Regions from separate parts of the Ruegeria sp. AD5 genome, predicted to be linked through region 1. Evidence: riboswitches for the same ligand, from Rfam matches in the RefSeq annotation. Region 1 holds a riboswitch; each other region holds the start of a gene.

Region 1 (7,417 bases):
CCCGCGCGAGCTTGGCCAATGCCATGGTAATGTCGGCGGGATTCACATAGCCGTCTTCAGTGTGCAGGATACCACCCCGAATATCTGGACTTTGGTTCAGCAAGGGATGAACCTCGGCAATCTCCTCCGGCGTCAGCAGTTGGCAGGGCACGCCCGCAGCTTCGGCAATCGAGATATAGGACTGGAACTCATCCCAGCGCTTTTCGGTATTGGCGACCCGCAGCTGTCCTACCTTACGCAGTCCGACCGAACTGCCCATCTTCTCTTCCACCTCGGTGTAGATGCGGATGGTTTCCATCGTCATCTTCGACACGTTGTGCGACCGCACAAAGGTCACTAGCAAACCAGCCGCATGCCACGTCGAACCCGAGGTCAGTGTGGTGCGTTCAAGCATAACGGCATCAGAGCATCCATGTTCGGTCAGCCCATATAGAATTGACGCCCCGACGCACCCACCTCCGACAACCACGACTTTTGCATGTGACTGCATTCTGCAACTCCTTCAAATTGTGCACGACCAACCGGGGATCGCATTGCATGAGGAAAGATCGATATGATGTCCAAGGGGCTTGAGGACCCTTGGCACATCCCTTGATCATGTCTCAAACGGTTGTGGCGAATTTTCATATTGAACTGCTGGCGGGCAATTGCAAAAAGATTCACTTTGAATAAGATCAGCTAAGCCTAATCTTTGGATAGTGCTTATATAATATTGGATGTACAAACCATCACAGGTCAAATCACCTTGCTCAATAGGCCCTACGATCTTCCACCTGTAAGTTCGCTTATCAGCTTTGAGGCTGCTGCGCGGCATGTAAGCTTCAAGACCGCTGCAGAAGAGCTGAACGTCACGCCGGCCGCAATCAGCCATCAGGTCAAAGCGCTGGAAAACGAGCTGCAATGCGCGCTGTTTCTGCGCCATCATCGCGGCGTGGAACTTACTGAAAGCGGTGCTTATCTTCTTGTTGCCCTTCAACGTGGTCTGGAAGGCATCAGCGAAGCACTTGGGCAGTTGCGGCGTCAATATGACAGAAAAGGTGTGACGATCCGCTCAACCACGGCTGTCAGTTCACTTTGGCTCACCCCGCGCCTTGCGCAATTCTGGAAGCAATACGGACATGTTTCCGTGACGCAGGTCGTGACTGACCTCGGCATCGACACGTCAAAATGCGACCTAAGTATCCATTACGGCGATTCCAGTCGCGAAACGGGCATCTTCAAGACACTATTTCACGACAAGATCATGGCGCTTTGCAGCCCAAGGTTTGCGCAACAAAATCCCATCGAACGCGTTGAAGATATTGCCAGGGTCCCCCTCATTCATCTCGACGCTCCGGATACCGGCTGGACCGACTGGCGTGCCTGGACCCAGAAACTCGGCTATGAAGGCCCGCTGAATTCCGCGCATCGGGTCAACAATTACACGATCGCGCTTCAGGCCGCTCAGGACGATATGGGCGCAGTGCTGGGATGGGAGGGACTGACCTCGGAGCTGACCGCATCCGGAAAACTGGTCAGACTGTTGCCGCAAACCATCTCATCGCAACTGGATTTCTACGTGAAACTACACAACACCTCATCCGACCGAGCCAAGCTTGTGTTCAAGTGGCTCGGCCAAGCGGTTGACGGAAAGGTTTAAACTCGGCTCAGACCTGATCAGGACGAAATATCTTGGGAGCGAAGATCGAGGGCCTTACCGTTGATTTCTCGCTGTCCTGAATAAAAGCAAGAACACAAACACCGATCCGATTGAAGTTGTGACGATCCCCACCGGCAATTCCTGCGGAGCCAGCAGAAGCCTGCTGAGAATGTCAGAGCCGGTCAACAAGGCAGCACCAACCATAGCGGCGGTAGGTAGAAGGTTTTTGTGCAGGGGACCTGCGATCCCGCGTGCAATATGCGGCACCATCAGACCGACAAAACCAATCACACCGGCTACGGAAACAAACACGGCCGTTGCCAAAGCTGCGGTGAAAAACATGCTGAACCGCAGACCCCGAACCGGCACACCCAGAGTAGCGGCAGTCAAATCCCCGGTCAGCAGCGCATCCAACCAGCGGCTGCGATAAAGCGAATAGCTCAGGATCAGCAGCAGACCGATGCACACCAGCGGGAACGTCTCCCAACGGGCCAGGCCCAGCCCCCCCAGCATCCAGAAGATGACAGAATGGGCGGCGCGGCTATCACCGGCGAAGATCAGATAGTTGGTGATGGCCGAAAACAAAAACGACACAGCCAGACCCGCAAGGATCAGCTTCTCCGGTGCGCTGGTGCGAAGCCCATGAACCAGCGCCAGCACGATGACCGACGCCACAAGACCGCCGCAAAAGGCAGCCAGAGGCAGAGTCCAGAAACCCAGAATATCTCCGGTCACTGTAATTACAAACACCGCCCCCGCTGCCGCGCCCGAGGACAGGCCGAACAGAAATGGATCGGCAAGGTCATTACGTGTGGTCGTTTGCAGCACCACGCCAACGATGCCCAGCCCGGCACCGATCACGGCTGCAAACAACGCGCGGGGCAATCGCAGGTCGAATACGATCCTATGCAGCGGCGACATCTCTCCGTCCTGCAACCCGGTACCGCGCAATATCGCGGTGAAGGTGCCGGACAAAGGAATCGAGGTTGTGCCGTAGATCGTGGAAATCAGCAAAAGGGCGGTCAGAACGACCGCCCCCAGCAACAACGTCAGGCCCAATCGGCCCATATCAGCTCTGACCCGGATGCATCGCGCGCGCCATCTTCGAGATCGCTTCGATATTTGCCGGTCCCGGCGTTAGCTCTTCGTAGCGCAATCCGATCCAGCGTTCGTTCTTGACGGCATCAGTCTGCGACATGACGGGATGTTCCTGCAGGAACTTGAAGGTGTCCTCGGCGCCATTGCCGGTCTGATAATCCAACAAAACCAGTAATTCCGGGTTCGATGCGGCAACGGCTTCCCACGAGGTGCGGCCCCAGCTCGTGTCCATGTCATGAGTGACGTTTTCACCACCGGCGGCTGTGATCATCGCATCGGGAATCGCGAATTTACCGGCGGTAAACGGAGCATCTGCAGGACCATCCAGAAGAAAGACGCGGGGCTTGGGCAGTTCAGCAGTCTTGGCTTCGATCGCTGCCAGCTGCTCTTTCCAGCCCGAGACCAGAGCCTCGGCCTTGTCTTCGACTTGCATCACCTTGCCCAAGCGCAACACATCGCCAAACAGAAGATCCATGCTGGCTTCGGGGCGATCCTTGTCCAGATGGACACAGCTTTCCGTTAGAACCAAGGTCTTGATTCCGAACGGTTCCAATGTATCTGGGGTCACATCACCACCCGGCTTCATGCCATAGTACCAACCTGCAAAGAACAGGTCGGGTTCAACCGCCACCAGGTTTTCGACGGTCGGATATTTCGGCGCAAGCTCGGGGATGTCGCCGCGCAGGGCATCAAAATCAGGGCTGGTCTTGTACCAGCCGGTGATGCCGGTCAGGCCGACGATCTTGTCCTGCAGACCCAATGCAAAGGCCATATCGGTCATGTTCATGTCATGCACAACCAGGCGCTTGGGCGCGGTATCAAAAACCAGCGGTTCGCCGCAGTTGTCTACGGTGACTTCTTGCGCAGCAGCACCGCTTGCCATGGCGGTGGCCAACGCCACGGGCCAGATGTATTTCATCTCAGTGTGTTCCTTCGACTAAGTTGAGACTGTGGTTCTTCGAATATCAAGCGCCGGGATCACGCGGCCTTCGTGGAGAAAGCAGAGGAAATCAACGCCAAAAGTTTCGCGGACTCTTTCGGGTGTCAGCACCTTGTCCACCGACCCAAACTCGATCATGAGGGTCGATTTCATCAGCGCCACGTGTGTGGCGAATTCGGGGATCATGACCAGATCGTGTACGATCATGACCACGGTGATCCCAAGCTCGGCGACCAAAGACAGCATCCGCCCTTTTGCATCAGGATCCAGATGGTTGGTCGGTTCGTCCAGAAACAGCAACGAAGGGTTCTGCGCCAAAGCACGTGCGATATGGGCACGCTGACGTTCGCCTCCAGACAGTTGGGCCATGCGCTTGTCCGCGAGATTGGCGAGACCGGTCAGGTCTAAAATCCGGTCCAGCTCTTGCGCGTGGCCTTCGGCAGAGCGGTCCGCACGGATGGGTATTTGCCCCAGCGCAACATAATCGCGTAACGCCAAGCGTCCATCGGGCAGTTCCTGCTGACCTACCACTGCAATCATGCGCGCACGCGCTTTGGCCGTGAGCTTTTTTAGACTGCGTCCTTTGATCCGAACATCACCAAGTGCCAGCGGCTCAGCGCCGCACAACAGATTGAGAAGCGTCGTTTTCCCCGCCCCGTTCGGGCCGGCGATGGCTAGAATGGAACCCTCGTACAACTCGAACGAGACGCCCTGCAACAGGACATCTCCGTTAAGGGCATAATACTCAAGGTTTTCGGCAATCAGAAAGGGTGGCAACGTCATTGCGATGCCCCGTGTTCGATCCGCGGCATGCGCGAGAGGGTTTTATTGAACAACGCCTGCGGGCGATCAGTGGCATTTGTCCAGCCATCCGGGCTTTCACGATACTGCGCTGCAAACTCAGCCAGCGCCTGCACCTCATCCGCGGTCTGAATGCCACCAAAAAGGTATTGCGCCTTTCCTACGGCCTGGAACCCAACCGTTCTGGGACTATCGCAGCCTGCCATGCAAGACGACGCGCGGATCGCAAAACTGCGAGGTAATTTCCCAGTCAACGCATCGCAAATTTCATCAAGGGGCAGCCCTTCAGTGCAGCTTTCGCAGACTAGAATGAAATGATCAGGCGTATCTGGCATGGTCCACTCCACTTGTTTCCAAGCGCATGCGGAAGCTGCCGACAATGTAAACACGCGATTGACGCGCCATCAAAGCCTCCTTCCAGGACGCCCCGCCCCGGGTTGGTTAAACATCTGATGGCAGGTCTCCTGACTTGCGGGTCCGCGCTCGGCCAACCTTCCCGATCCTGTGGACCAGTGGCTGTTTGGCCTTGCTCACCGCTTACAGTTGCGGGGGCAGTTACGGAATTGGCACCATTTTGGCAAACCTCACCGTATTCCCTTTTCATCCCGCGGCAACGCCACCGGGAACCATCAATCGACTGAGTGCCCGAGAACACCGGACACGTCAATGATAAAGTCGAAGGCGCTCAACTCTGGTCGAGGATCGAGCGCGGGCAACCACGTGTCCGTAGCACCAACCGAATGGGTTGGGCTGCGCGCCGAATTTGTCTGGCCACGGCTGTCCATAGTTGGTGTGTTTGGAAATTAGACAATCTGAGGTAAGCTGAACAAATTTAGAGGTTTAGCTTTGTCAGCACCTTACCCCTGTTTGATCATTGCCTGGGTTTATCCAAGGAGACGGTTCTTTGACGCATGTTTCGCAAAACGCATTGCCGCCGGATATTGTTGATGATGTCATTGACCACAATCTCGAGGCCGTTGCACGGTGGAAAGGCCATCGCTTAAGGGCTCAGCATGGGCGCAGTCACGGGTGCGTGGCTGCAACATTCACCGTCAGAAACGATCTACCAGAACAGTTCCGTCACGGCCTGTTTGAACAGCCCGCTGCCTATTCAGCCGCACTTCGCTTTTCCAACGGCGCGCATCTGGATGACCGGAAATCGGATGCCCACGGGATGGCGATCAAGCTTTTTGACGTGCCAGGCCCCAAGCTGATCGACGCCGAGGCACTTGCGCATCTGGGGACCACACAACTCAGCGACGAGTTCGATTTCGTATTGGTCGATCAGGATGTGTTTCCCAGCTACGTCCCCGATGAATATGAGCGATTGGGCAGGCTTGTCGCCACATTACAAGCGGTCCAGCACGCGATCAAAGGGCGACGAAAATGGAGCCTTAGGTTGATCACCAAAGGGCTGCGCGCAGGATTTCGCGCCCTCCTAACTCGTGAAGGCAAGCGTCAGTTTCGCGTCGCGAGTGATTTTGCCTCGAACTATATGCACTCGCCTTTTGAGGTCCATTTCTGGTCGACAACACCGTATCGGCTGGGCCCCGATCTAACAGTCCGATACCTGGCCCGCAGCGCTAAACCAAAAATTCCGGCACATCCGGTAGACGACCCAGATGGGATCGGGCAGTGTTTGCGGCAAGACGTGGCCGATGGAGATAATCACTTCGAGCTGTGTGTGATTGAGCCCCCGCGCCCGGCCGACGAATTCGATGTGCTAGACAATCGCATCCGGTGGGCATGCGATCCGCAACCAGATGCACCTCTTGATCCGTACCATCATACCGTCACGCCCGTGGCGGATATCACGATTCCCAAAGGTGCAGAATTTGATCCGCAGACTGGCGACGCGATGAGCTTCTCGCCCTGGCGTGTCACGGCAGATCACGAACCTTTAGGACCGATTAATGCGATCCGGCTCAGAACCTATCTGAGCCTGGCCCGCGCCCGGTTCCCGAACCGATGACCAAACGGAGATGTATTGATGCTGGACGTTGATGATCTGATCAAACTCGGATTCAAGATCTCCCCACCCGTTACGAGTTATTTGGCCGCGATCAGGCTTGCAAACGCCGCGAAGATCCACCGACCGCGGCCCTATACAATGGGCGCAGACTACACGACATGGCCCGGCGTGTTTTCCCATCGCTGGATCGGTCGGCATACGACGCCAGAGGACCTCTCACCCGTCCTGCCGTCGGAAAGCGAAGTTGCTGATCTCTTTCGCCGACGGACACAAATGGATGGCAGCCCGCTTACCTTGATGTGCCCGCAAGGATCGACACTATTGTTTATCTCGGCCGCACAATGGTTTACCGACAGTTTCCTTCGCACCTTTGGGGCGAAAGGACCGGTTGATCAGACGGATTCGAACCACGAGGTCGATCTGTGCCAAATCTACGGGCTGAACGATTTTCAGACCGACATGCTGCGCGAACGCGATCCCGATACCAATGAACTAACCCACCGGCTGGCCTTTCGTCTGGATACACAGGGCGAGATGTGGGCTCCGAAGCTGTTTCAAAAAAACCAATCCGGTGGTGTTAAGCTAGCACCCCCTTTTGATGGCAGTCTCGCCACTGGCGAGAATCGCGGAAAGCCGTTGCACGATCCCTGCAAGCTGTGGAATGCGGTGAAACGGGCGCATCCGGGTCTCAGCGATCACGCAATCGACCAGCTACTGCTCGATTTTCATGCAACTGGGCTCGATAATGGCAATGGTACGATAGGCTATATCGCGATCAATACACTGATGTTGCGTGCCCATAACACCTTTGCCGATCTGTTGTGGCGCGAAAAGCGCGGCATTTCGGGCTGGGATAAAGAGCGTGTGTTCCAGACTACACGCTGCACCTTGATCGCATTGCTGATCAAGCTTGTGCTTGAGGACTACATCGCCCACATCGCCAATATGCCATTCAAACTGCCCGTTG
Region 2 (7,417 bases), 190 kb from region 1:
CGCCCTAAGCGCTGCCGTAATCGTCCCGTCATCCAGATAGTCCAACTCTCCCCCAATCGGTACACCTTGCGCCAGGGATGTCAGACGAACCTGCCCCTCCAACTGATCAGCGATGTAGTGGGCAGTGGTCTGGCCATCGACGGTGGCGTTCAGGGCGAGGATGATCTCGGTGATACTCTCGGCCACAACCCGGTCCTTCAACCGGGGGATACGCAATTCATCCGGGCCGACCCCGTCCAAAGCCGACAAAGTGCCGCCCAGAACGTGATAGCGACCCTTGAAGACCCCGGCACGCTCCATCGCCCAAAGGTCGGCGACGTCCTCGACCACGCACAGCTCTCCGGATGCGCGAGCCTCGTTGTTACAGATGTCGCAGATATCAGTGGTGCCCACATTGCCGCAGTTCAGGCATTCACGGGCAGTTACGGCTACCTGCTGCATGGCGTCAGAAAGCGGCGTTAGCAGCAGGGCGCGTTTGCGGATCAGGTGCAGGACTGCGCGGCGGGCCGAGCGGGGGCCGAGACCGGGCAGCTTGGCCATCAGGTCGATCAGATTGTCGATGTCACTGTTCGAACTCACCGTGAGACCCTCGCAATTGGGCCAGAGAAACACGCCCCGGCCATAGATCCGTCAGGAGGGTGTATCAGAACGGCAGCTTGATGTCTGCGGGCAGGCCCATGCTTTCGGTCAGCTTGGCCATTTCTGCCTGTGAACGTTCCTGCGCCTTGGTTTGGGCGTCCTTGATCGCGGCGAGGATGAGGTCTTCGACTACTTCCTTATCGTCACCGTTAAAGATCGACGGGTCGATATCCAGACCTTTCAACTCGCCCTTGGCGGTCGCGGTGGCCTTGACCAGCCCGGCACCGGATTCGCCGACAACCATGATGGTGTTCAGCTCTTCCTGCATGTCTGTCATCTTGGTTTGCAGATCCTGCGCGGATTTCATCATCTTGGCCATGTCACCCAGGCCGCCTAAACCTTTTAGCATCGGTAATCTCCTGTCACTCGATTTGTGGCCTAGATACGAAGCGTAACCGCGCGGCACAAGAGGCCTGGATGCTCCTGCCCGTTGTCAAGGTCTTTGGCAAGACCTTTGCTCCCGTTAGGCCCGGCGGTGCGTAAGGCGCGCTGCAGGGCCCATAGCCGCTCAGGTCGGCGCCAGCCGATGGCCCGTGGCGGGTGCGGGAGCATTTGGTTGAGGTGCGCTTATGCTCGAAGCTTAGTCTTCTTCGAACGGGTCCCATTCGTCTTCGACCTCGGGCAGGGCTTCGGTTTCGACTTGAGCGGCGCGTTGTTCTGCGGTTTCGATGCTCTTGATCCGCGCTTTCGGGAAATGAGTCAGCACTGCTTGCACCAGAGGATGCTGTTCAGCCTCGGCCTTCAGGGCCAAGTCTGCAGCGTCCCGTACCTCGGCAATGGTCGGTGCGTTGCCCTCAGCGACAATAGAAACGGCCCACCGGTTGCCTGTCCAACGCTGCAGCGACGCGCCCAATCGTTGTGACAGGTCGGTCGGGGCGTTGTCGGTTGGGGCGAACTCGATCCTGCCTGGTTGGTAGGATACCAGACGCACGCCGTTTTCAACCTCGACCAACAACTTCACGTCCCGGTTCGCTCGGATCAGTTCGACCACATGTTCAAATGTTGGATAGCGCGCCAGCGCTGCCTGCACATCTTGGGCTAGCGCGGCTGTTGGCCCGCCTGCGTTGCCGCCGATTCCCGATGCGGCATAGGCCGATCGGGCCGCAGCCTGCGGCGCGGCAGGAGCATGTCCCGGCGCACCGATTCCCTTGCCGGGCCCACCATTGGGCGGCGGAGGCGTATCTTGCAGACGCTTGATCAGCTCCTCCGGGCTAGGCAAGTCGGCCACATGGGTCAGGCGGATCACGGCCATTTCCGCAGCCATCATTGCGTTGGGTGCGGCGGAAACTTCCTCAAGCGCTTTCAGCAGCATTTGCCACATGCGTGTAAGGACTCGCATGGGCAGAGCCTCGGCCATTTGTTGACCTCGGGCGCGTTCGTCGGGGGAAACGGTGGGATCTTCGGCGGCATCCGGGGTGATCTTGACCACCGAAACCCAATGCGTGATTTCAGCCAGATCGCGTAAGACGGCGAGTGGATCAGCCCCTTCGGCATATTGCCCGCTCAGCTCGGTCAACGCGCCTGCAGCATCGCCGCGCAGGATCATATCCATCAGATCCAGCACCCGGCCCCGATCGGCCAGCCCCAGCATCGCGCGCACCTGATCCGCGCTGGTTTCACCGGCCCCGTGCGAGATCGCCTGATCCAGCAGTGAGGTCGCATCCCGCGCTGATCCTTCGGCAGCCCGGGTGATCAACGATAACGCATCCTCGGCAATCTGCGCCCCTTCGGCATCTGCAATTTTGCGCAGCAGTCCGATCATATCCTCCGGCTCGATCCGGCGCAGATCAAAGCGCTGGCAACGGGACAGGACGGTTACCGGGACCTTGCGAATCTCGGTGGTGGCAAAGATGAACTTCACGTGTTCGGGGGGTTCTTCCAGCGTCTTGAGCAGCGCGTTGAAAGCGCTGGTCGACAGCATGTGAACCTCGTCGATGATATAGATCTTGTAGCGCGCAGACGCAGCGCGATAGCGGACGCTGTCTATGATCTCGCGGATGTCATTGACACCGGTGCGGCTGGCGGCGTCCATCTCCATCACATCGACATGGCGGCCCTCCATGATGGCTACGCAGTGTTCACATTGACCGCAGGGTTCGGTGGTAGGGCCGCCGCTGCCATCGGGACCGATGCAGTTCATACCCTTGGCGATGATCCGGGCGGTCGTCGTCTTACCGGTGCCGCGGATGCCGGTCATGATAAAGGCCTGCGCGATCCGATCCGCTTCGAATGCGTTTTTCAGGGTACGCACCATGGCGTCCTGACCGACTAGATCGGCAAAGGTTTCGGGGCGGTATTTGCGGGCAAGAACCTGGTAGGCGGGGTTGGGCGTCTCGGTCATGTCTGCTCTGTCGGATTCGCGTTACGCCGCAGCGTAGAGGCCCCCGCCGCCCGCGTCCACAGCCAGCCGGGACGATTTTCATTTTGGAATGCGTGGGTATGCGGCTAAAATCCACTCTATTCTATTTACTGGACCAGTATGTTGTTGGGTGAAGTTTGTTTGGGGGGAGATTATGTCGCAACTGGTGGTTTATGCGTTGCAGGTTGGCGGAGGCACCTTGGCCTTGTCCTCGATGCCTGGGCGTGGAGGAACGTATACAGAAGACCTTGATCTTATCGCAGACTGGAAGCCGGGACTTGTGATCTCGATGACCACTGAGGTCGAGATGATTCAGGATGGTGCGCGGAATTTTGGCGCTGATATTCAGGGGCGTGCCAGCAGATGGGTGCATTTGCCGATCGAAGATTTTGGCACGCCACCCAAAGAGATTTTGGACCGCTGGCCCCGCGTTGGCGCGACCGCACGTCAGGCGTTGTCAGGTGGTGGCCGTGTGCTAGTGCATTGCCGTGGTGGCTGTGGCCGATCCGGGATGGTGGTTCTGCGTCTGATGGTTGAATGCGGTGAACGGCCTGAGGCGGCATTGAAGCGATTGCGTACGGTGCGTCCTTGCGCAGTCGAGACAAATGCCCAGATGCTTTGGGCCGTTGAACCGGCCCGTGTTCAAGCAGTTTGACGGCTTAGACACCAACATGTGGCGAGATTTCGCCACCGTTGTGCTGCACCAGAAGCGAAGCCTCAAGCATGGCGCAAGGAGGATTCCTTAGCAGGTCTGCGGGTAGGCTGCGGTACTCGGTTCCGAACATCATGTCTGCGTAGTCATCCAGCCGGCCGGTATCGATTTCAGGATCGGTTCCGCAGAATACACGTATCTGGTCGCATTGGGCGCGAAAGCGGGCGGTGCATCCTTCCGGGCAGTGCGACAGATCTATGGTGCCTTCAATCTCAAACTCAGATTTCGTGACCGGTTTTGTGGCGGACATGGCCTGCGTCAGAGCCCGCGCCATTTGCGCCAGTGCGGGGCAGGTTGCCCCAGTACGTTGGCACACGGTCGCCGCGAATTCGTGCGTTTTAGTCTTCCAGATCATCAATGCGCCCTCCGCGCGCAGGGCGAGGGCGTGGCACAGGTTGGTCGGTGCAGAGCACGATCAAACCCGTCCCGGACACCCCGCCCGAGTTTCGGTTCTACATCTGATGGCAGGTCTCCTGACTTGCGGGTCATCGCTTTGCCGACCTTCCCAGCCTTCAAGGCCAGTGGTATCTCGGCATTGCTCTCCGCTTACAGTTGCGGGGGCAGTCTCGGACTAGGTTCTTTCCGGTTTTCTCCGTGCAGAACCGCACCGTGTTCCCTTTTCATCCCGGCCCGATTGGGCGCGAGAACCATCGCGACATGGCTATCGGCTGCGCCGTGCCCGAGTCAAGAAGATTGCGTCAGGCAAGTGACGTACGGTCCAGCCACGTCAACCTTGACTTGAGGCGCTTCGGGTGAACTGATCAGTTCAGTCGGTATTGGAGGGCACCATGTTGGACACGCAGCAGGCGGTTGTGACCGAGGATTTTCAAATCCCGTCCGGCCCGGCAATGTTGTCGGCGCGGCTTTACCGTCCGGTTGCCGACCCCGAAAAGGTGGTCGTCATAAACGGTGCGACTGGGGTGCCGAGGGATTACTATCAGTACTTCGCCCGATGGCTCGCCGAAGAACAGGGCATGGCCTGCCTGACTTACGATTACCGGGATTTTGGTCACTCTTTGGTGGGTTCGCAAAAGCGGTCAAATGTCACCATGGCCGATTGGGCGTTGATCGACATTCCATCCGCCCGGGCCGAGATGCGCCGACGGTTTCCGCAGGCCAAGCTATGGAGCATCGGTCATTCCTTGGGCGGAATGTTTGGCCCGATCCAACCCGATATCGATCAGATTGATAGGATGATCTGTGTCTGTTCGGGTCTGGTAACGCTGGCGGATCACCCTTGGCCTTATCGCGCTTTGGCGGCGTTGTTCTGGTTTGGTCACGCGCCGCTGGTGGTCAAGGCGCTTGGCTACCTGCCCGGACGGTTGGTCGGGTTTGGATCGGACCTGCCTGCCCAAGTCTATTGGCAATGGCGCAAATGGTGCACCGCCCCCAAAAGCTATGTGCCAGAGATCGGCACGACACTGCCCGCCGCCCGCTGGGAAGACTTGGGCAAACGTGTCGATCTGTTTACCTTCGCAGATGATGAAATGGTGCCGCCGGATGCTGTCTGGCGTCTTGCCGATCTCTATGGACCCAAAGCCGGGCGCCATCTGCTTGCACCAAGCGAATTCGGAGTATCCAAGATCGGCCATATCGGTGCATTCGCAAGACGGAATGCGGCAGTCTGGCCTAGGCTGATCGCCTGATAGCGCTGGGCACCGGTAGGCCGTTGCCCAGCTTCGTTATAGCCCTTTACGGGATTTTTTCTCGTGCATCACGCTGCGCACCATCTTGCCGAACGCCTTGTCGCGGGCGCGGGCCTGCGCCACCGAAGCGGAATTGTGTTGGTCTTCGCGCCGCAGCTTGCGCCAGCGGTCCAGCCGCGCGGGATCAAGCGTACCAGCGTCGATTGCCGCCTGCACCGCACATCCGGGCTCGGTCTCGTGCTGACAATCCGAGAAGCGGCAATTCAGGCTGAGGTTTGAGATGTCCGAGAACACCTCATCCAACCCCTCTTGCGCATCTAGCAGACGTAACGCGCGCATGCCGGGCGTATCGATCAGCCAACCGCCGTTGCGCATGCGATGCAAGGCGCGTGCAGTTGTTGTGTGCCTGCCGCGCGCATCATCTTCACGGATACCTGCGGTGGCCTGATCCTGCCCCGTCATCCCGTTGGCGAGCGTCGTTTTCCCAACGCCGGATGATCCAAGCAAGGCGCTGGTTTGTCCTTTCGGACACCACGACAGAACTTGTTCGAGATCGCCGTGATCCAGCGCGTTGACCGCAAGTACCGTCAGAAACGGGGCGAGCGATTGGGCTTGATCTACATAAAGGCTCGGATCATCGCACATGTCCGATTTGGTCAGAACGACCACCGGATAGCAGCCTGCCTGATGCGCCAGCGCAAGATACCGCTCCAATCGTGGCAGATTAAAATCGGCGTTGCAGGAACTGACGATGAACAGCACGTCTACATTTGCAGCGATCAACTGCGCTGCAGCTCCGGTACCTGCCGCTCGGCGTTGAAGCTGGCTTCGCCGGTCAAGCATACGGCGTATTCGTTTGTTTTCATCCACCAGAACCCAATCTCCGACGGCATATGCACCGGTTGATTGATCCGGAGATAACAAAGGCGATTCACCTTCAGGGCTCAGCCCGATCAGTCGATCCCGGTGTACTGCCGAGATGCGATACGGAAGAAGTGACGGATCAGCCGTATGCTGAGCCGCGAAATGAGAGGACCATCCGAGGTCCGATAAGGAAAGTAACATTGGTCTGCCTGTGATCAGAAACAGCAATCCCGTCGAATGGCAATCGCGCATCCGCCGGCGACGTGTTCAGGCAATCAGTTGATCGGAAAGGATCAGAACCGGTCTGCCCGAAGGGTTTTTGCTACAATCATAAACGCCCTCCTGCGGCTGATAGGTTCTAAGTGAGAGGTTGGACATCGACCCAAGCGGGGCTCGTTGTGGCTGCTTCCTTCCGGACCTGACCAGGTTGGCGAGGCGCTCGCCCGCGCCAACCTCTCAAAGCCGATATAGGTGCATCCCCTGAAAATGGCAACCCGTCAGAAGGTCAGATGAATGCGCATGAAACCATCCGCATCGTCGGGCAGAATGCGTGGATGATACTCAGCAAGCTCTGCAACATGGTGTAGCGCGCGCGGCCCCGTTGTCAGGATCGCGCCCTGTCTTTGGTTTGACACAAAAGAAAAGGGGCGCGGTGCATGCGCAAGTGGGTCGGCGGGCAGTGTGCCCGCGACGTATTTGCATAGAATATCCTGTATGCTGATCTGCGGCAGGTCAATCATACGGGCTTGTCGCGCAATTGGAAAATGACCACCGCCATTGGCGCGGTAGTTATTGGTGGCGACAAGGAAACTCTGGCCAGGCGCAATCGGCTGCCCATCGAATTCCAGGTTGCGTATGCGGGAAAATGCCGGATCAATCACTCGACCGAGCGTATCGAACCGCGCCGGTTGCGAAAGATCGATCTGGTAGGTGACGCCATGCAGGACATCGAAATTGAAGCCCGTGCGCTGAGGATCGGCAAGATCGATCGGGGCGTCTGATCCAAGTTGATGGAACAGCCCGGCTGACATCTCAAGCCAGTCCCGAATCTGAGAACCTGAGGCCAGCACCGCGCGCAATTCATTAGGAAAGACACTGAGATCGGCGATATGTCGAACTGAAATCTCGCCTGAGGGGATATCAGTGTAGTACTTGCTTCCTGCGCGCCCGCCGAACTTTGCCGGGGCGGCTGACGAT
Region 3 (7,417 bases), 1.1 Mb from region 1:
GCTGAAATGAAAGACCTTTCGCTTGCTTTGACCGGCGATCCGCAGGTCATGTATTCGGGCGACCCCATCCTCATCCAAAATGCGGTGCGGAACATGGTAGACAATGCGCTTAAATATGCGCCAGCGGACAGTACCGTGGTCATCGATGTCGCAGGATCACCCAGAGCCCGGATCACGGTCAGCGACCAGGGGCCAGGCTTTCCGCCCGATGAAATCGAAACGCTCACAAGACGTTTCGAACGTGGTCAGAACGCGGCAGGAACCATCGGATCGGGCCTCGGGCTAACCATTGCCCAGGACGTCGCGGTCGCCCATGGTGGCACGCTGGTACTGTCAAACAAAGCGGAGGGCGGCGCATGCGTTATCTTGTCACTCTGATCCTATGCCTGTTCGCCAGCGGCGCAGGGGCTCAGGATTGGGAAGACCGACAAATATTCAACGAAAGTGCCGACGGCCCCCGACTGCGGGTCATTTCCAGCACCGATACCGCCCTGTTTGCGCCGCTGATCGAGGATTTCGTCGCCCAGAATCCAGCGATATCGGTCGAATATCTGGTGACCGGCACGGCCGATATCGACCGACGCGTCCGAGCCACGCCAGAAGCGTTCGACATTGTCGTTTCCAGCGCGATGGACCTGCAACTGAAGCTCGCGAATGACGGATATGCGCTGGCGCTTAACGATCTTCCGCACCCCCCTTGGGCGCAATGGCATCAAAGCCTGTTCGCCTTCACTTCGGAACCCGCAACCATCGTTGTCAACCGCACCGCGTTCGAAGGACAACCAATGCCGCAAACGCGGCAGGAACTGATCGAAGCGCTGCGTGCCCGCCCGGATGATTTTCGGGGCAAGGTCGGCACTTATGACGTGCGCCAGTCGGGATTGGGCTATTTGTTCGCGACGCAGGACGCCCGCGCCTCGGAGACCTATTGGCGACTGATGGAGGTATTGGGCGGCCTGGATGTGCGGCTTTATTGTTGTTCGGGCGACATGATTAACGACCTGGCGGATGGTACAATCGCGGTGGCCTACAACGTGCTTGGCAGTTATGCGGCGGTACGAACAGAAGGAAAGGATGCCCTTCAGATCATTCTGCCTTCGGATTTTCAGACGACGATGATGCGAACCGCCATGGTAACTGGCAAAAGCCGCTTGCCGGAGGAAGCGGAAACCTTTGTCCGGCACCTGACCACGCTGAATCCGGAATCACTGGCAGCACTGCCACTTCTGGACACGCAGGACTCCACGACCGAAAGCGCAGCGATAGCGCTGGACCCTGCGTTGTTGACGTTCCTCGATGCGCTGAAGCGCAGAAAGTTCCTGTCTGCCTGGGAAAGTGCCGCTATTCAAAGATGATCGGACTTAGACAACAACCCTATCCGTCATCGCTGAACTTGTTGCTTAACACTGTTGACGCTGGAAGACACTAGCCAGCCTGGGTTACGTCGCACGAATCTATAATCAGAAAAATGATCTCGGCTCAAAGTTTCTCGACGGCCACCTGCGCCCCCATGATGGCCTTGAGCCGCAGCCCCGCAGAATTTGCCCCGAGGAATTCGTGGAACGCACGCATCACGTCATCTTTCCACCAACCGCGCCTGTGATAATCGTCAAGCATGATTACGCCGCCTTCGATCATCTTGGGCAGCAAAGCATCCAGATCCGTTTTTACGCCCTCGTAGGAATGGTCGCCGTCCAAATAGGCAAACCCGATGCTCTGATCTTCAAACAGGCTTAGCGCCGGTCGCGAATAGTCGCGAATGATCGAAATTTGCCCCTTGGCGATCTCGGTGCTGTATTTACCCGTTACTGCCTCGTATATTCGATCCATATCCTTCTGCGTGCGCGCTCCGGCAAGCGAAGCACCGCCATCTGGGTCTTGCTGTACTTGCCAGGGATCGATGAGGCACAATTTCGAGGGCTGCAGCTCTTCCAGCAGAATCCGCGAAAATTCGCCCTTCCAAACGCCAATTTCAACGCTCAGCCGTCCATGCGGCATGGTCTTGAGCATTTCGCGCCGCAGGGAATCCTTCCGCTCGCGCTGCTCAGCTTGCTTCTTGCGGCGATCCTCAGCAGATACAGCTTCACCCATAGACGTCTTCTCCGGTTGAGGAATTTTGCAACGCTTCAACCAGATCAACCCAGTCCGGTCTGGCTCTCAATTCTTCGGCTTTCGACCTGTGCCACTCACATGCTTGGTGATGGAGGTCTGCCAATTGCGGATCTGCCATCATCTCAGCTTTGATGTCGTGCATAGCCGGCATATGTTCCAGAATTGAGCGATCCTCAACATCATTGTGGTTCATCATGAGCCAGTATTTGAGCCCTTGATCCTGCCCCACATGATTGGTGCGCCCACGGTCGCGCTTGACCAAAAAGCTATCAGTGCTGCGCACAGCATAATGATGAATGCGCGCGAATTCATGGCTGAAACCACGCCATGCTTTCCATTTCACTTGGTCTGCTGGGTAGAGGTTCCCGCCCGAATCCCGCCACAACACGCCTTCGTATGGCGCGTCAGGGTTCGGTGCATCTTCTGGATTGATCCTGGGACGATGGGCGCGAAAACGGCTGAATTTTCCGTTGTTGCGGAACAGCGTTTTGAACCCTTTGGTCCGGTGATGCGGATAGCCGTCTTCCGTGGCGGCCAGAAAGAAAGTCTCAGGTACAGGTCGATCAACGAAATCGTTCTGACCCGCGTTTCCGAACATGCGCCAGCAGATCGAGATCGCATCCGCCACGCCGCTGGCCTCAACGAGGCTTCTTATATCACTATTGGGCAAACGGATATTGATATACTCGTCCACATCCAAACTTAGAATCCAATCCGATGACAGATAGCTTGGGTGATTCCGCGCAAGCGAAAATGCACGAACCTGCGGCGCAGCGCGCGGACCCAGTCTGTTTCGTTGGTGGTGAGCCCAGCCAAGCACTTGCAACCGTTCGCCCATGGCATCGGTACCATCAGCGCAATCATTGGTATAAATCAGAATGTCATCAAAGCCGATTGCGTGGTTGTAGGCCACCCAATCGATCATGAAAGGCCCTTCGTTTTTCATCGTTGTTACGATGAGAAAGGTCTCATTCGTCATAAGTTGTTCTCTTGCCTGTGCCGGTGTCGGACTCCTGTCGACCTATTTAGAATAGCACCAGAATTTTGTCCAACCAGGTCGCCAGACAGCCGCAATGCTTGCCGATTAATCTATCTACCGATTCTGTGGGATCACCTCGTAACCCGGTTCTTCTGGCTCGTCGTCCAGCATCTCGGTTGGAAACCCTGGCGCCTGGATCTCCAGTCCGGTCGCGTCCTCTAGCCGCCTGATGATGTTCGGGGACAGTTCACGCTCACCATATCGCGCGATGCCATCTTCGAAAATCTTGATCATCAATGGGTTTATCTCAAGGGGAACTCCGGCACGGTCGGCGACCTCCTGAAACAGACCGATATCTTTTTTCACCAGGTCCATGGTGAAGGAAATATCGCGCGAGCCGTTCAGGATGACCTGACTTTCGGTCTCGTGCACGAAGGATGTGCCTGACGATATCTTGATCGCCTCATAGGTGGTTCCAAGGTCCATGCCGGCGGCCTTGGCTGTCACCAATGCCTCGGCGCAGGTGATCAGGTTGGCGGTCGCCAGATAATTGGTCAACACCTTCAGAACAGAGGCCGAGCCCAGATCGCCCGTGTGCAAAATGCGCCGCCCCATGGTGGTCAGGAATGGCAGGATACGTTCAAAAGTCTCGCGATCACAGCCTGCGAAGATCGAGATATTACCCGTCGCTGCCCGGTGACATCCGCCCGAAACCGGGCAATCCACCGCTGCGCCGCCTCGTTCGATGACCATTGCGCCAAGGCGTTTGACTTCGGCTTCGTCAGTGGTCGACATTTCCATCCAGATTTTGCCAGGGCCGACCTCTGGCAACATTTCCTGCATCACCGCATCCGAGGCCGCAGGAGAAGGCAAACAGGTTATAACAGCATCGCAATCGCGCATCAGTTGCGCCGGGCTTTTGGCGGCTTTGGCACCCTTGGCGACGAATTCGGTCACCAGATCCGGGTTCAGGTCATGAACCGTCAGATCGATACCGTTTCGTAGCAGCGATCCAGATAGCTTGCCCCCTACATTCCCCAGCCCGATAAACCCTACTTTCATGCGCGGTATCCTCCTGTTCGCATCTTGCTGCCATGCCAGCACGTCGTTGCAGAAGTATCATGCCGCCCAGCGACCCCGACAGGTCGCTTTTTATCCGCTTTTTCACGGATCGGCGCGACTCGCTTGACAAGCAACCCTGCCCTGCCGCATGTCCCTTTCGTTGGTGTCTGCGAGAGCAGATGAAAAGGGAATGCGTCAGCGGTTTTTGCCGTCAAACGCAGCCGCCCCCGCGACCGTGACCGGAGAGGGTGCCCAAAGCCACTGGCAGTATGGCCGGGAAGGCGGGACATCCGACAGAGGCCTCCTCTGACATCCGCAAGCCGGGAGACCTGCCAACGCCCGAAGATGAAACCGGACGGGGTGTTCCGGTGTGGGGCTGTGATCGGCCCGCATGAAACCCCGTCCCCCACGAAGAGGATTTTGGGGGGATGAGAGACATGACCGAGACCGCACCGGTCGAACTGCTGGTTTGCACTACCTGCCGTCGCGGGCTGCCTGTCGAGGATGACGCCCAGCGCCCCGGCACGTTGCTGCACAAGGCGCTTGAACAGGCGGGCCTGCCCGAAGGCATTACCTTGAAAGCTGTGGAATGCCTGTCGAATTGCGATGAAGGCTGCTCGATCGTGCTACGCGGAGGACCGGATCGCTGGACTTTCGTGTATGAGCATCTGAACGAGATCGACCATGTCGAAACCATCGTCGAAGGCGCAGCCAAATACCTCGCCACCGAGGACGGTTTGGTCAAATGGCGCGAACGTCCCGAACATTTCCGCAAAAACTGTGCGGCCCGCATTCCCCCGATTGGAGCCCTGAAATGAGCAATCTCGAGAAACTCCCCGTCACTGTGATCACCGGCTTTTTGGGCTCGGGCAAAACCACACTGGTGCGCCATCTGATGCAGAACCCGCAGGGCAAGCGTCTGGCGGTGGTCGTCAACGAATTCGGCGATGTCGGCGTCGATGGCGATATCCTGAAGTCCTGCGCCATTCCTGATTGCCCCGCGGAAAACATCATGGAACTGGCCAATGGTTGCATCTGCTGCACCGTGGCCGATGATTTCATCCCGACCATTGAAGCCCTGATGGCACTAGAGCCGCGCCCCGATCACATCCTGATCGAAACCTCCGGTCTTGCCCTGCCTAAACCGTTGTTGAAGGCGTTCGACTGGCCCGATATCCGCTCGAAAATAACCGTCGATGGCGTGATTGCTCTGGCCGACGCCGAGGCCGTGGCCGCTGGTCGGTTCGCTCCGAATGTCGAGGCGGTGGATGCGCAACGCATGGCAGATGACTCGATTGATCATGAAACTCCCTTGTCCGAGGTGTTCGAGGATCAGATTTCCTGCGCCGACATCATTCTGCTGACCAAGCCTGATCTGGCTGGCCCGGAAGGCGTTGCGAAAGCGAAAGAGATCATCGCCGCCGAAGCGCCCCGCCCCCTGCCCGTAGTCGAAGTGGCTGAGGGTGCCGTGGACGTCCGCGTCGTGCTGGGTCTAGAAGCCGCGGCCGAGGATGACATGGACGCGCGTCCCAGCCATCACGACGGCCATCACGATCACGAGCATGACGATTTCGAAAGCATCATCGTTGAACTGCCCGAGCAAACCGATCCGATTGATCTGGTCGCCAAGATTGAACGATTGGCCAACGAGTTGAATATCCTGCGCGTCAAAGGCTATGCCGCCGTTCAGGGCAAGCCCATGCGCCTACTGGTTCAGGCCGTCGGTGCGCGCGTGCGTCACCAATATGACCGCCCATGGGAGCCCCGCGAAGACCGTCGCTCGCGCCTTGTGGTCATTGCCGAGCATGACGATATCAAAGAGGCCGAGATCCGGGATATCCTCGTGGGTGTAACCGAGGCTGCCGAGTAAGACTTATGCACGTCGTCTTCCGCGAAAGCCATGGGCTCGAACAAACCGAGACCCCGACCGATCTGGGTCAGAGCCCGGCGGACCTGGTGGTGCTGTCCTTTTCCGACAGTGACCTTGGCGCTTTCGCGGCGGGATGGCATCGTGGAGGTGGGCCTGAAAGACGCATGCCAACGATGCGGCTGGCCAATCTGACGGCGCTGAAGCATCCCCTCTCAGTCGACACATATGTCGAGCAGACACTGGAGGGCGCAAAGGGCATTCTGATCCGTCTGATCGGTGGAGTGCCCTATTGGGCCTACGGCTTGCAGCAGGTTCTGGCGCTGGCGCAGGCCAAAGGGATTGCACTGGCCGTGCTGCCCGCAGACGGTCGCGAGGATACGCGGCTGGATGATTACTCTACCCTGCCTGTCTCGACCCTGCGGCGGCTGGCGCATCTGTGCGAAACCGGCGGAGAGGTCGCAGCGCAGGCCGCACTGGCGCAGATGGCACTGGCTGCGGGGTTGTATGCAGGTCCGGTCATGGGCGCGAAGACCATCCCCGAATGCGGCGCCTGGTGCCCAGATCGCGGTGTGATCCCGGCAGAAAACGCTCTGTCAGGTGATACGAAACGTATCATCGTGACCTTTTATCGCGCATACCTGACCTCGGCAGATACCGCCCCAATTGCGGCGTTGATCCGCAGCTTGCGGGCGCGGGGTTTTGAGGCCGTCGGCCTGTTTGCCCCGTCGCTCAAAGCACCAAATGCCGCCGATTGGCTGCGCGAGACTATTGTGGCGCTGAAGCCTTCGGCGATCGTCAACGCCACCTCATTCTCAGGCAAGGGCGCATCAGGCACCTCACCTCTCGATGTGGCAGAGGTGCCGGTCTTTCAGGTGGCGCTGGCCACCTCACGCCGCAAAGCGTGGGCCGAAGCGGAACGTGGCCTTTCACCAGCTGATCTTGCCATGCATGTGGTCCTTCCGGAAGTGGACGGGCGGATCAACGCGGGCATCGTATCCTTCAAAGAGCCGGGCAAACGCGATCCACATCTCGAATATTCCCGTTTTGCTCATCGGGCTGAACCGGAACGGATCGAAGCCATCATCAACCGCATCTCCGGCTGGCTGAACCTTCACGACAAACCCAAAGCGGAGCAGGTTCCGGCGCTGGTGCTATCGACCTATCCCGGCAAAGACTGGCAGATGGCCCATGCGGTGGGTCTGGATGCGCTGGCCTCGGCCGAGGCAATGTTGCTCGATCTGCAAGGCGAAGGGTATGACACCGCACCTGCCGAGCCGATTGCTGAAACTCTTCTTGATACCCGGATTTCATGGCCGCTAGAGGATTATCAGGCGGCGCTGGCGGCGCTGCCGGAAACACTCCGCGCCGATCTCAATAAGGTTTGGGGCACTCCC
Region 4 (7,417 bases), 450 kb from region 1:
CAGCTGGCGTCAATGCCTGGATCGGGGAGGTGTCAAAAGACCGGCGTGGCCGGGGGGCACCAGAACTGTTGTTGTACGATGAAAAGACCATCATGGCCTGGCGGCCAGAGGATAGTCTCAGAATAACTCAACAATTCTTAGGCAATCTGCGGCAGGCCGAGAGTGGCGGCGCGTCAATTCCAGGCGACAGACCGAAAACACCTGGATTGCTCAAGAGCACGCCAAAAGCTCGGCTGGGTGCCTGGGCATTGACCAGTGAACGAACGGTTTCCAATTCCCCAATTCTCGCGGTCGAGACTAGCGGGCCGCTTTCGCTCCCATCAACCTGGTACATGGCTGATCTTCAATTTCCCTCGGGGGCAGTAGCAGGGGTGACTTTGCCCGGCGTTCCGTTCGTTGTTCTGGGTCGTTCAAATGACGTTGCTTGGGCCTTGGACTCAAATGCCAGGCAACCTGAATTGCAAAACGGCACATCCGAATGGGTAGATAGCGATATCTTTTTGAAAACTCTTTACCGACTGACACAGGTAGTCACCGCAAAAGACGCCGTGAAGTTGATCTCTGAAATGCCTCTGTTCGGGTTGGAGACCGTCGTTATTGACAAAGAAGACGTCATGACCTGGCCGGGCATCTCCGATGAAGATACAATCTTGCTTCGGCAGCAAAGGCTCAAAGAACTTGATGCGCGCCAACGCGTTTTTTCAGTTGATGGTGTTATGGCGGTACAACAAGATACCGTTAGTTCAGCAGCGCGTAGCTTGTTGCCTCTGATGGCAGCGGACTTGTGGCGTTCTGCACCCATGATCCCGCAACCGACGACCCGCTCGATGGAGTCCGACAGGATGCCTTGAACCGCTTGGCTGAATGGAACGGTGAAATGGATCGTTTTTCGCCGGAGCCATTGATATTCTGGGCATGGGCGCGTGCTTTGCAACGCCGATTTCTACAGGATGAATTTCCTGCGGCGCGTGATTTGTGGACCAATCCGAATCCATATTTTCTTGCCGCGGTTCTTTCAAATAGAGACGAGGCCGCGATCTGGTGTGACAATCGCACCTCAACTCGTGTCGAAACCTGCGACGAGTGGATCGTTCTCGCACTCGACGATGCGCTCGTCTGGATAACCGAGCGCTACGGTCCCGACCTTTCTTCGTGGAGCTGGGGAGCTGAACACATTGTGAATCTGGATTGGTCTGCGGTTAGCCCAGCCGGATTCCTCAATGGGTTGTTATCTGTGCGGGAACCGAAGTCCGGAGGACCTTATTCATTGCTCTCGTTTCAATTCGGGATGTCTGACGAAAAACCGTTTGCAACAAATATCGGCACGAATTTTCAGGCCGTCATGTCTGTTTCAGAAGACAAAGGCTTCTTTTTTCTGACACCATCCGGGCAGTCGGGACACCCGCTTTCGCGGTTCTACAAGAACTTGTTTTCTTCATGGATGCGCGGTGATTACAGGATGATGACAATGGATCTGGCAGTAGCAGAGGGTGGAGCAGTGGGGCGATCCAAACTAACCCCCCACATTCAGGATGAAGTTGACTGATTAAAGTGCGGCGCCGGGAAACCTGATCAGTGTCAATGTCCCTCATCTTCAGGATGAAATGCCACTCAAAGCCCAGGACTGATTGATATATCGGGCACCACGCCACAGTGATAAATTGCGAAAATCGGCTGTGGGATGCTGATTTCAATGGGCATCCCACAGCACACGCGATCTTAGGTTCCGCGCGCCTGATTACTGCCCATGCGCCAATTCAGCATTTTCACCTGGCGTTCCAACGGTTTCTGTTCCTGTTGAGTGTATGTTACCCTCCGAGGCTTTCAGAAGCCGCAAGGCGTTAGCCACGACCAGCAAGGACACTCCGACATCTGCGGCGATTGCACCCCACATTGATGCCAATCCAAAACCGGTAAGGGTCACAAACAGTGCTTTGGTCGCAAGTGAGAAGCCGATGTTCTGACGGATGATCGACATGGTTCGACGTGAATGATCGATCAGCCAGGGTACTTTGCCGATGTCATCAGTCATCAGAGCAATGTCTGCAGTCTCAATAGCAGCATCAGATCCAACTGCACCCATCGCAACTGCATAATGTGCCCGAGCCATCGCAGGCGCGTCGTTGACGCCATCGCCGATCATCGCAACCATCTCGTGCTGTTCTGCCAGTTCCTCAATCGCAGCGACTTTGTCCTCCGGCAGAAGTTGGGCCCGGACTTCGTCGATGCCGACTTCGGCTGCTACCGCTCTCGCTGTTTGTTCGTTGTCACCAGTCAGCATGATGATTGACTTCACGCCCTGCGCGTGAAGCCGGGCAACGATGTTCTTGGCTTCGGGGCGAATGCGGTCCCGCAGCTCAAGCAAACCGGTTAACCCGTTCTCATCCCCGACAACAACAAGTGTGCTTCCCGCGTTTTCGATTTGGTTGCGCAACTCGGCAGGGATGGACGCGCCAAAGCCTTTCTCTACAGCGAAGCGGTCGGAGCCAAGCCAGATATCTCCACGCTCGGTACGGCCTTCCAGACCACGACCGGGAACGGTTCGGATGTCTTCAGCCGCCGATATCGAAATGTCGGTCTGTTCTGCCCGGGTCAAAATGGCGCGGGCCAGCGGGTGTGAAGACCGAACCTCGAGGCTTGCAGCGTTCGCCAACAGCTCTTGCTCGGATGCGGCGCCCAGCGGATAGACATTGGCCACTTCAGGCTCGCCCATGGTGATCGTGCCTGTCTTGTCCATGGCCAGTGCGGTGGTACGCCCGGGGGCCTCGATATATGCGCCGCCCTTAATCAGAACCCCAGCCCGGGCCGAAGAGGTCAAAGCCGCAACGATTGAAACCGGTGTGGAAATGACGAGCGCACAGGGGCAGGCGATAACCAGCAGAACAAGTGCGTTGTAAAACCAGAAGCCCCACGATGCGCCAAATGTAAGCGGTGGGATCAGGGCGATAGCCACTGCGACGACCATAACGATGGGCGTATAGATCCGCGCAAATTTTGTAACCCACTGCTCAACCGGCGCACGGCGAGCATGAGCATCACCGACCATCCGGATGATCTTGGCAAGCACGGTATCGGACGCTGTTTTCGTCGCACGTATTTTGAGGGTGCCTTCACCATTGATTGTGCCGGCATAGACCTCATCACCCAGCTCTTTGGGAATCAGCGCGCTTTCACCTGTGATTGGAGCCTGGTCAACGGCACCAGCTCCTTCGATGACTTCCCCGTCAAGTGGAATGCGATCCCCACCCCGAACGATGAAGCTGTCACCGACAAAGACATCCGCCGCCGGGACCGTTGCCTCAGAACCGTCAGCACGAACCAGCCGAACCGTCGGGGGGGCCAGATCAAGCAGTGCGGATACCGCGTTCCGAGCACGTCCGACACTCCAGCTTTCCAGATAAAGAGAGAGCGAGAAGAAAAATGCTACAGTTGCGGCTTCAAAAAACTCACCCAGAGCGATGGCACCAGCGACGGCAACAACCATCAAAAGGTTCATATCCGGCGAAAGTCGACGCGCCGAAGACCAGGCCTTAGGGGCCACCAGCCAGACGCCAAACAAGATCGCGACCGCGAACAAAGCTGCCTCGGGCAAAGGCATCGGAACCTCACCATGTCCCGAGAACAGCCCGAGCGCACCGCCCATGCCGGTTTCGAAAATGTGCCAGCCAAAACCCGCTGCCCAAAACCCTCCGCTAAGAGTGGTGAACCGCCGCTGACGTGCAATATGCGCCGCCTGGTCCTGGGCGGCATTTCCGTCATCCCATGGTTTGGCGGTCATACCAGTACTGGCAACCAGCATCATGACATCTTCGTCAGATAACTTGGAAGCACTTTCAAGAAGCGTCATCCGACCGTTGATCACATCAAATGCGAGATGCTCTTCACCACCTGCTTTCGGGCCGACGACACGGTTCAGGATCGCCACCTCTTCGGCGCAATCAAGGCCAGAGACCTGAAAGCTTCTACCACCTTCAGGAATTGGACCGGCGGGGGCGATGTCGCCACACCCGCCACTACCGCATGCGTGGTGACCATGTTTGTTTTCGTGGCCATGGTCGTGGCTATGGGTATCGGATGACATGATTGGACCTCAAGAATCTCTATGGTCCTTTGTAAATAGTTCCTACAGTAACTAGAGCTTCAATACCTTTTATATTTTTTTCATCCGGGTTCTTGGCCTGCGATATTGTTAGTTCATTTCGTCTTGCGGGCCGGCCGTGTGGATGCAATCTAATTGCAGATGACGCAAAAAATTTGGAATAGATCAATGCAGAAACGGATCGCATTTACCATCACGTTAGTCTCGATTACGGCTGGTTGCTCAGCCCAGTTCACTGGGGCCAAAAGCAAAGCATTTGAACCAGGCAACGTGCCAGATTCGGTCGTAGCGCTGGCAGGGCCGGCGCAGGATTTGACCACAGCGCGCCTCCTGCCCGAAGACAATTGCTTTTGGTATGAGCACAGCGGACCCGTCGAGACGACATTGGTACCATTGCGCGCGACGAATGGCGCTCCGATCTGCATTGCGCGCGACGCCTGATCGAAATGAGGGCAGCGACGTCCATGTACGCTGCCCAATATTCATGAGCGGGCTGTGACGCTATCTTCGGCAGAGTATAGGAAAGCGGTCGAGCCGGTTTTCACGTTTGGGTAGAGGTCATTGATATGAGCCATGATCATTCGCACACATCCAGAACTTGCGCGACCGCCGATGCTTCTTGGCTCAGGCGTGCCGTGAATTCTGAGATATGTGTCTCGGTCTCCAACGTATAGATAAAGGGCACGAGAGCCGAGAGCATTATTCGGCCCGGGCTCCATTCCATTCCGGAATTCCGCGTATTCGGGGTTGCGCTCGATCATTGAAGCGGTTGGTGTCCAGTGTGGCCATTCGACCTTTCGGCGGATAACATAGGTGCCGGGCTCGTAAAGATTCCCACGCGCGATCGCTACGCCATAGCGCATTGCGGTCCCGCCTTCTTCGATATGATAGAGATAGCGCGCGACGGCATCCACATGGATGTCACCTGGAACCAAACCATCATTTGCCGCGACGCGTCTTGGTAAAAAACGGTCATGAACACCCCACGGATTTGAGGTCATTGGATCGTAACCAATTGGCGTGACTTGACTGTCCCAATAGGTCTTCTGCGATGCGGTTGGCCAGGTTTTGGCGATCAATGGACTGGCCGCAGACGCCGAGAACAGCGCTGTGGTGGATTGAATGAAATGGCGCCTTGTAAGCATAGGTCTCGTCCTGGTTCACAAGTTTAACGTATTTGGATCGCACTATCGCGAATTAATCCGAATCTTAAAGCCTCTAGCAGCTAGAGCTTCAAGAGGTTTCAGGTAACGCTTGGTTTACCCTGTCGATCAAGTGACCGGTTGCGTGAATCCTGCTTCGGTCGAGTTTACATTGGAATAGGTCGCAAAGACAATTGACACAGGCGAAGCCGCCATTGTAGCGGTGAATTGTTTTCGGTTCCTGATGGCGGAAGCCAAAAGGATTAAAAGGGAATACGGTTCGGTGTTTTCAATGGCGCCAATTCCGTAACTGCCCCCGCAACTGTGAGCGGAGAGCGATGCCAAGACACCACTGGTTTGTAATGGAACCGGGAAGGTTGGCGGAGCGAGCACCCGCGAGTCAGGAGACCTGCCGTAAAGCGCCGGGCTATGCCCAGACTGAACCTGTCGGCCTTACGGTCGATTCAACCTGACAAGCCGCCGGGTGAGGCGGTAGGGAGAAAGAACATGCATATCGAACCGGGCATCGTGAATGGTGCCAAAATCGCGCTTTCCTATGTTACCGCCGCAGGTGCGGCTACTTACGCAGCGAAAGAAACGTTTTCCACATTGCGTGCGAATGGACCTGCATCTTTTGTTATGCGCTCGGTGCTCGCCACCGTTGGGGTTTTCCTTTTCTTCGAAGTCCTGCCGCATTTCCCGGTTGGTGTCTCTGAAGTCCACTTCATCCTGGGGTCGACGCTGTTTCTGCTTCTCGGTGCTGCACCCGCGGCTTTTGGATTGGCAGCTGGTCTCCTGATTCAGGGTGTGTTTTTTGCCCCGTTCGATCTTCCGCAGTACTTCATCAACCTGACCACTCTGCTGGTGCCGCTATTTGCGCTACAGGCACTGGCCAGCCGCATCATCGCACCCGGCACAGCATATGTTGACCTCAAATATGGCCAAGCTCTTGCCCTAAGTGCGACGTATCAGGGAGGAGTAGTCGCATGGGTTGGGTTCTGGGCCTTCTACGGCCAGGGTTTCGGCGCAGAAACCATGGCGTCGGTTCTGTCCTTTGGCGGCGCTTATATGCTGGTAATCGTCATTGAGCCGATTGCTGATCTGGCAGTGCTTGCGGCAGCCAAGGCAATGCGCGGTTTGAACAGTACAGGTCTGGTGACTCCGCGTTTGTACAACGCTGCGAAAGCTTGACCAAAGTTTGAAGCGGTGTCCTATACTTGGGTTGCCGCGAAACAACCAGTAGTCGCAGGACCAAAATTCTATTGTGGCGCGTCTCTAGGGCGCGCCACATTGTTTTTAGCCGCTAGAAACCTGTACCCAACGATCAGGGTGATTTGGGTCCTGTATTCGTAGGAAAAGATACCTCGTTTCCTTCCACGATTTGATCCTGTTGGTGACATTGTCCAGAATCAAATCGCCTTCACTCGAGCGATAAACTAAAACTGCATGGCCACTGCGATTGGTGTCTAAGACAGTGGCAATAAGTAGCTTCGTAGGATCCAAGCCGTTCTGCATTAGTTCAAACTTCTTTTGCAAAGCGAAATCTTCGCAATCCCCTGACCCCTGCATTGGTAGTGTCCAGTATTCCTTTGTCCCGTATTGGTTTTGATCCGAAACGGCGCGGATCCTCCGATTGACGCGCAAGTTAATCGCTTTAACGATCTGTTTCTCCCGCGCTTCTGGCAGACCAGAAGTACGAGTATTCGCGCACGCCCACGAATAATCTTTGCAGAGTGATTTGGCACCCGATGGCGCCTGAACCTCTCTATCTAGTTTGATCCAGGGAAGCTCAGAAGCTTGCAATGAAGCGGCGGAGACAAGGTAGCTGCATATGATACAGGCCAACGATAGATAAACTGGTAACCGTTCCGAGAGTTTTTTCTGAGCGGAAGTAGGTTTTGTCATATCTGCTTTCCCCATACTCGTTTCTCCTGGGTATCTGAAGCTACCGAGCCAAGAGAACTCTATTTCAATCTTTTATGTTCATCGACGCATTACAACAGCTTATTCAATTTAAAATGTAGAGCAGCAAAGTTCGCGAGCGCGCAGTTTTTAGTCGTGATTGTGTGGGTGAGCTTAATTGAGATTCTTGCAGCGGCATAGAAGAAAGCCGACTAGTAGTTCTGGGTTAGAAACGCTTGAGGTTTGTGGCGGATTTGGATGACGCGATTCACTG

Evidence for each region. A riboswitch is a leader RNA that binds a small molecule or an ion and turns the genes downstream of it on or off. The one in region 1 is predicted to bind cobalamin.
Region 2: linked by a shared signal. The riboswitch ahead of ACR0JG_RS04870 (hypothetical protein) and the one ahead of ACR0JG_RS05805 (DUF1636 family protein) in region 1 are both predicted to bind cobalamin.
Region 3: linked by a shared signal. The riboswitch ahead of ACR0JG_RS00145 (DUF1636 family protein) and the one ahead of ACR0JG_RS05805 (DUF1636 family protein) in region 1 are both predicted to bind cobalamin.
Region 4: linked by a shared signal. The riboswitch ahead of ACR0JG_RS03575 (energy-coupling factor ABC transporter permease) and the one ahead of ACR0JG_RS05805 (DUF1636 family protein) in region 1 are both predicted to bind cobalamin.

What each region holds. Positions count from the first base shown of each region.
Region 1 is NZ_JBQFZR010000001.1:1,152,022-1,159,438, reverse strand. Features, by position in the region: gene ACR0JG_RS05830 (GcvT family protein) at 1-490, opposite strand, end outside; gene ACR0JG_RS05825 (LysR substrate-binding domain-containing protein) at 746-1,639, shown strand; gene ACR0JG_RS05820 (FecCD family ABC transporter permease) at 1,694-2,707, opposite strand; gene ACR0JG_RS05815 (ABC transporter substrate-binding protein) at 2,709-3,656, opposite strand; gene ACR0JG_RS05810 (ABC transporter ATP-binding protein) at 3,675-4,460, opposite strand; gene ACR0JG_RS05805 (DUF1636 family protein) at 4,457-4,813, opposite strand; cobalamin riboswitch at 4,916-5,124, opposite strand; gene ACR0JG_RS05800 (catalase family protein) at 5,383-6,450, shown strand; gene ACR0JG_RS05795 (peroxidase family protein) at 6,469-7,417, shown strand, end outside.
Region 2 is NZ_JBQFZR010000001.1:964,369-971,785, reverse strand. Features, by position in the region: gene recR (recombination mediator RecR) at 1-579, opposite strand, end outside; gene ACR0JG_RS04885 (YbaB/EbfC family nucleoid-associated protein) at 644-988, opposite strand; gene ACR0JG_RS04880 (DNA polymerase III subunit gamma/tau) at 1,220-2,980, opposite strand; gene ACR0JG_RS04875 (phosphatase domain-containing protein) at 3,153-3,653, shown strand; gene ACR0JG_RS04870 (hypothetical protein) at 3,658-4,065, opposite strand; cobalamin riboswitch at 4,157-4,376, opposite strand; gene ACR0JG_RS04865 (alpha/beta hydrolase family protein) at 4,499-5,356, shown strand; gene rsgA (ribosome small subunit-dependent GTPase A) at 5,393-6,421, opposite strand; RNA gene ffs (signal recognition particle sRNA small type) at 6,581-6,679, opposite strand; gene ACR0JG_RS04850 (bifunctional 2',3'-cyclic-nucleotide 2'-phosphodiesterase/3'-nucleotidase) at 6,718-7,417, opposite strand, start outside.
Region 3 is NZ_JBQFZR010000001.1:21,965-29,381, forward strand. Features, by position in the region: gene ACR0JG_RS00120 (sensor histidine kinase) at 1-378, shown strand, start outside; gene ACR0JG_RS00125 (ABC transporter substrate-binding protein) at 357-1,355, shown strand; gene ACR0JG_RS00130 (class I SAM-dependent methyltransferase) at 1,480-2,091, opposite strand; gene ACR0JG_RS00135 (glycosyltransferase family 2 protein) at 2,084-3,091, opposite strand; gene ACR0JG_RS00140 (NAD(P)-dependent oxidoreductase) at 3,206-4,192, opposite strand; cobalamin riboswitch at 4,298-4,504, shown strand; gene ACR0JG_RS00145 (DUF1636 family protein) at 4,591-4,971, shown strand; gene cobW (cobalamin biosynthesis protein CobW) at 4,968-6,023, shown strand; gene cobN (cobaltochelatase subunit CobN) at 6,029-7,417, shown strand, end outside.
Region 4 is NZ_JBQFZR010000001.1:703,201-710,617, reverse strand. Features, by position in the region: gene ACR0JG_RS03600 (penicillin acylase family protein) at 1-851, shown strand, start outside; gene ACR0JG_RS03595 (penicillin acylase family protein) at 878-1,546, shown strand; gene ACR0JG_RS03590 (heavy metal translocating P-type ATPase) at 1,739-4,081, opposite strand; gene ACR0JG_RS03585 (hypothetical protein) at 4,268-4,540, shown strand; gene ACR0JG_RS03580 (L,D-transpeptidase) at 4,582-5,244, opposite strand; cobalamin riboswitch at 5,460-5,672, shown strand; gene ACR0JG_RS03575 (energy-coupling factor ABC transporter permease) at 5,749-6,432, shown strand; gene ACR0JG_RS03570 (transglutaminase-like cysteine peptidase) at 6,538-7,161, opposite strand.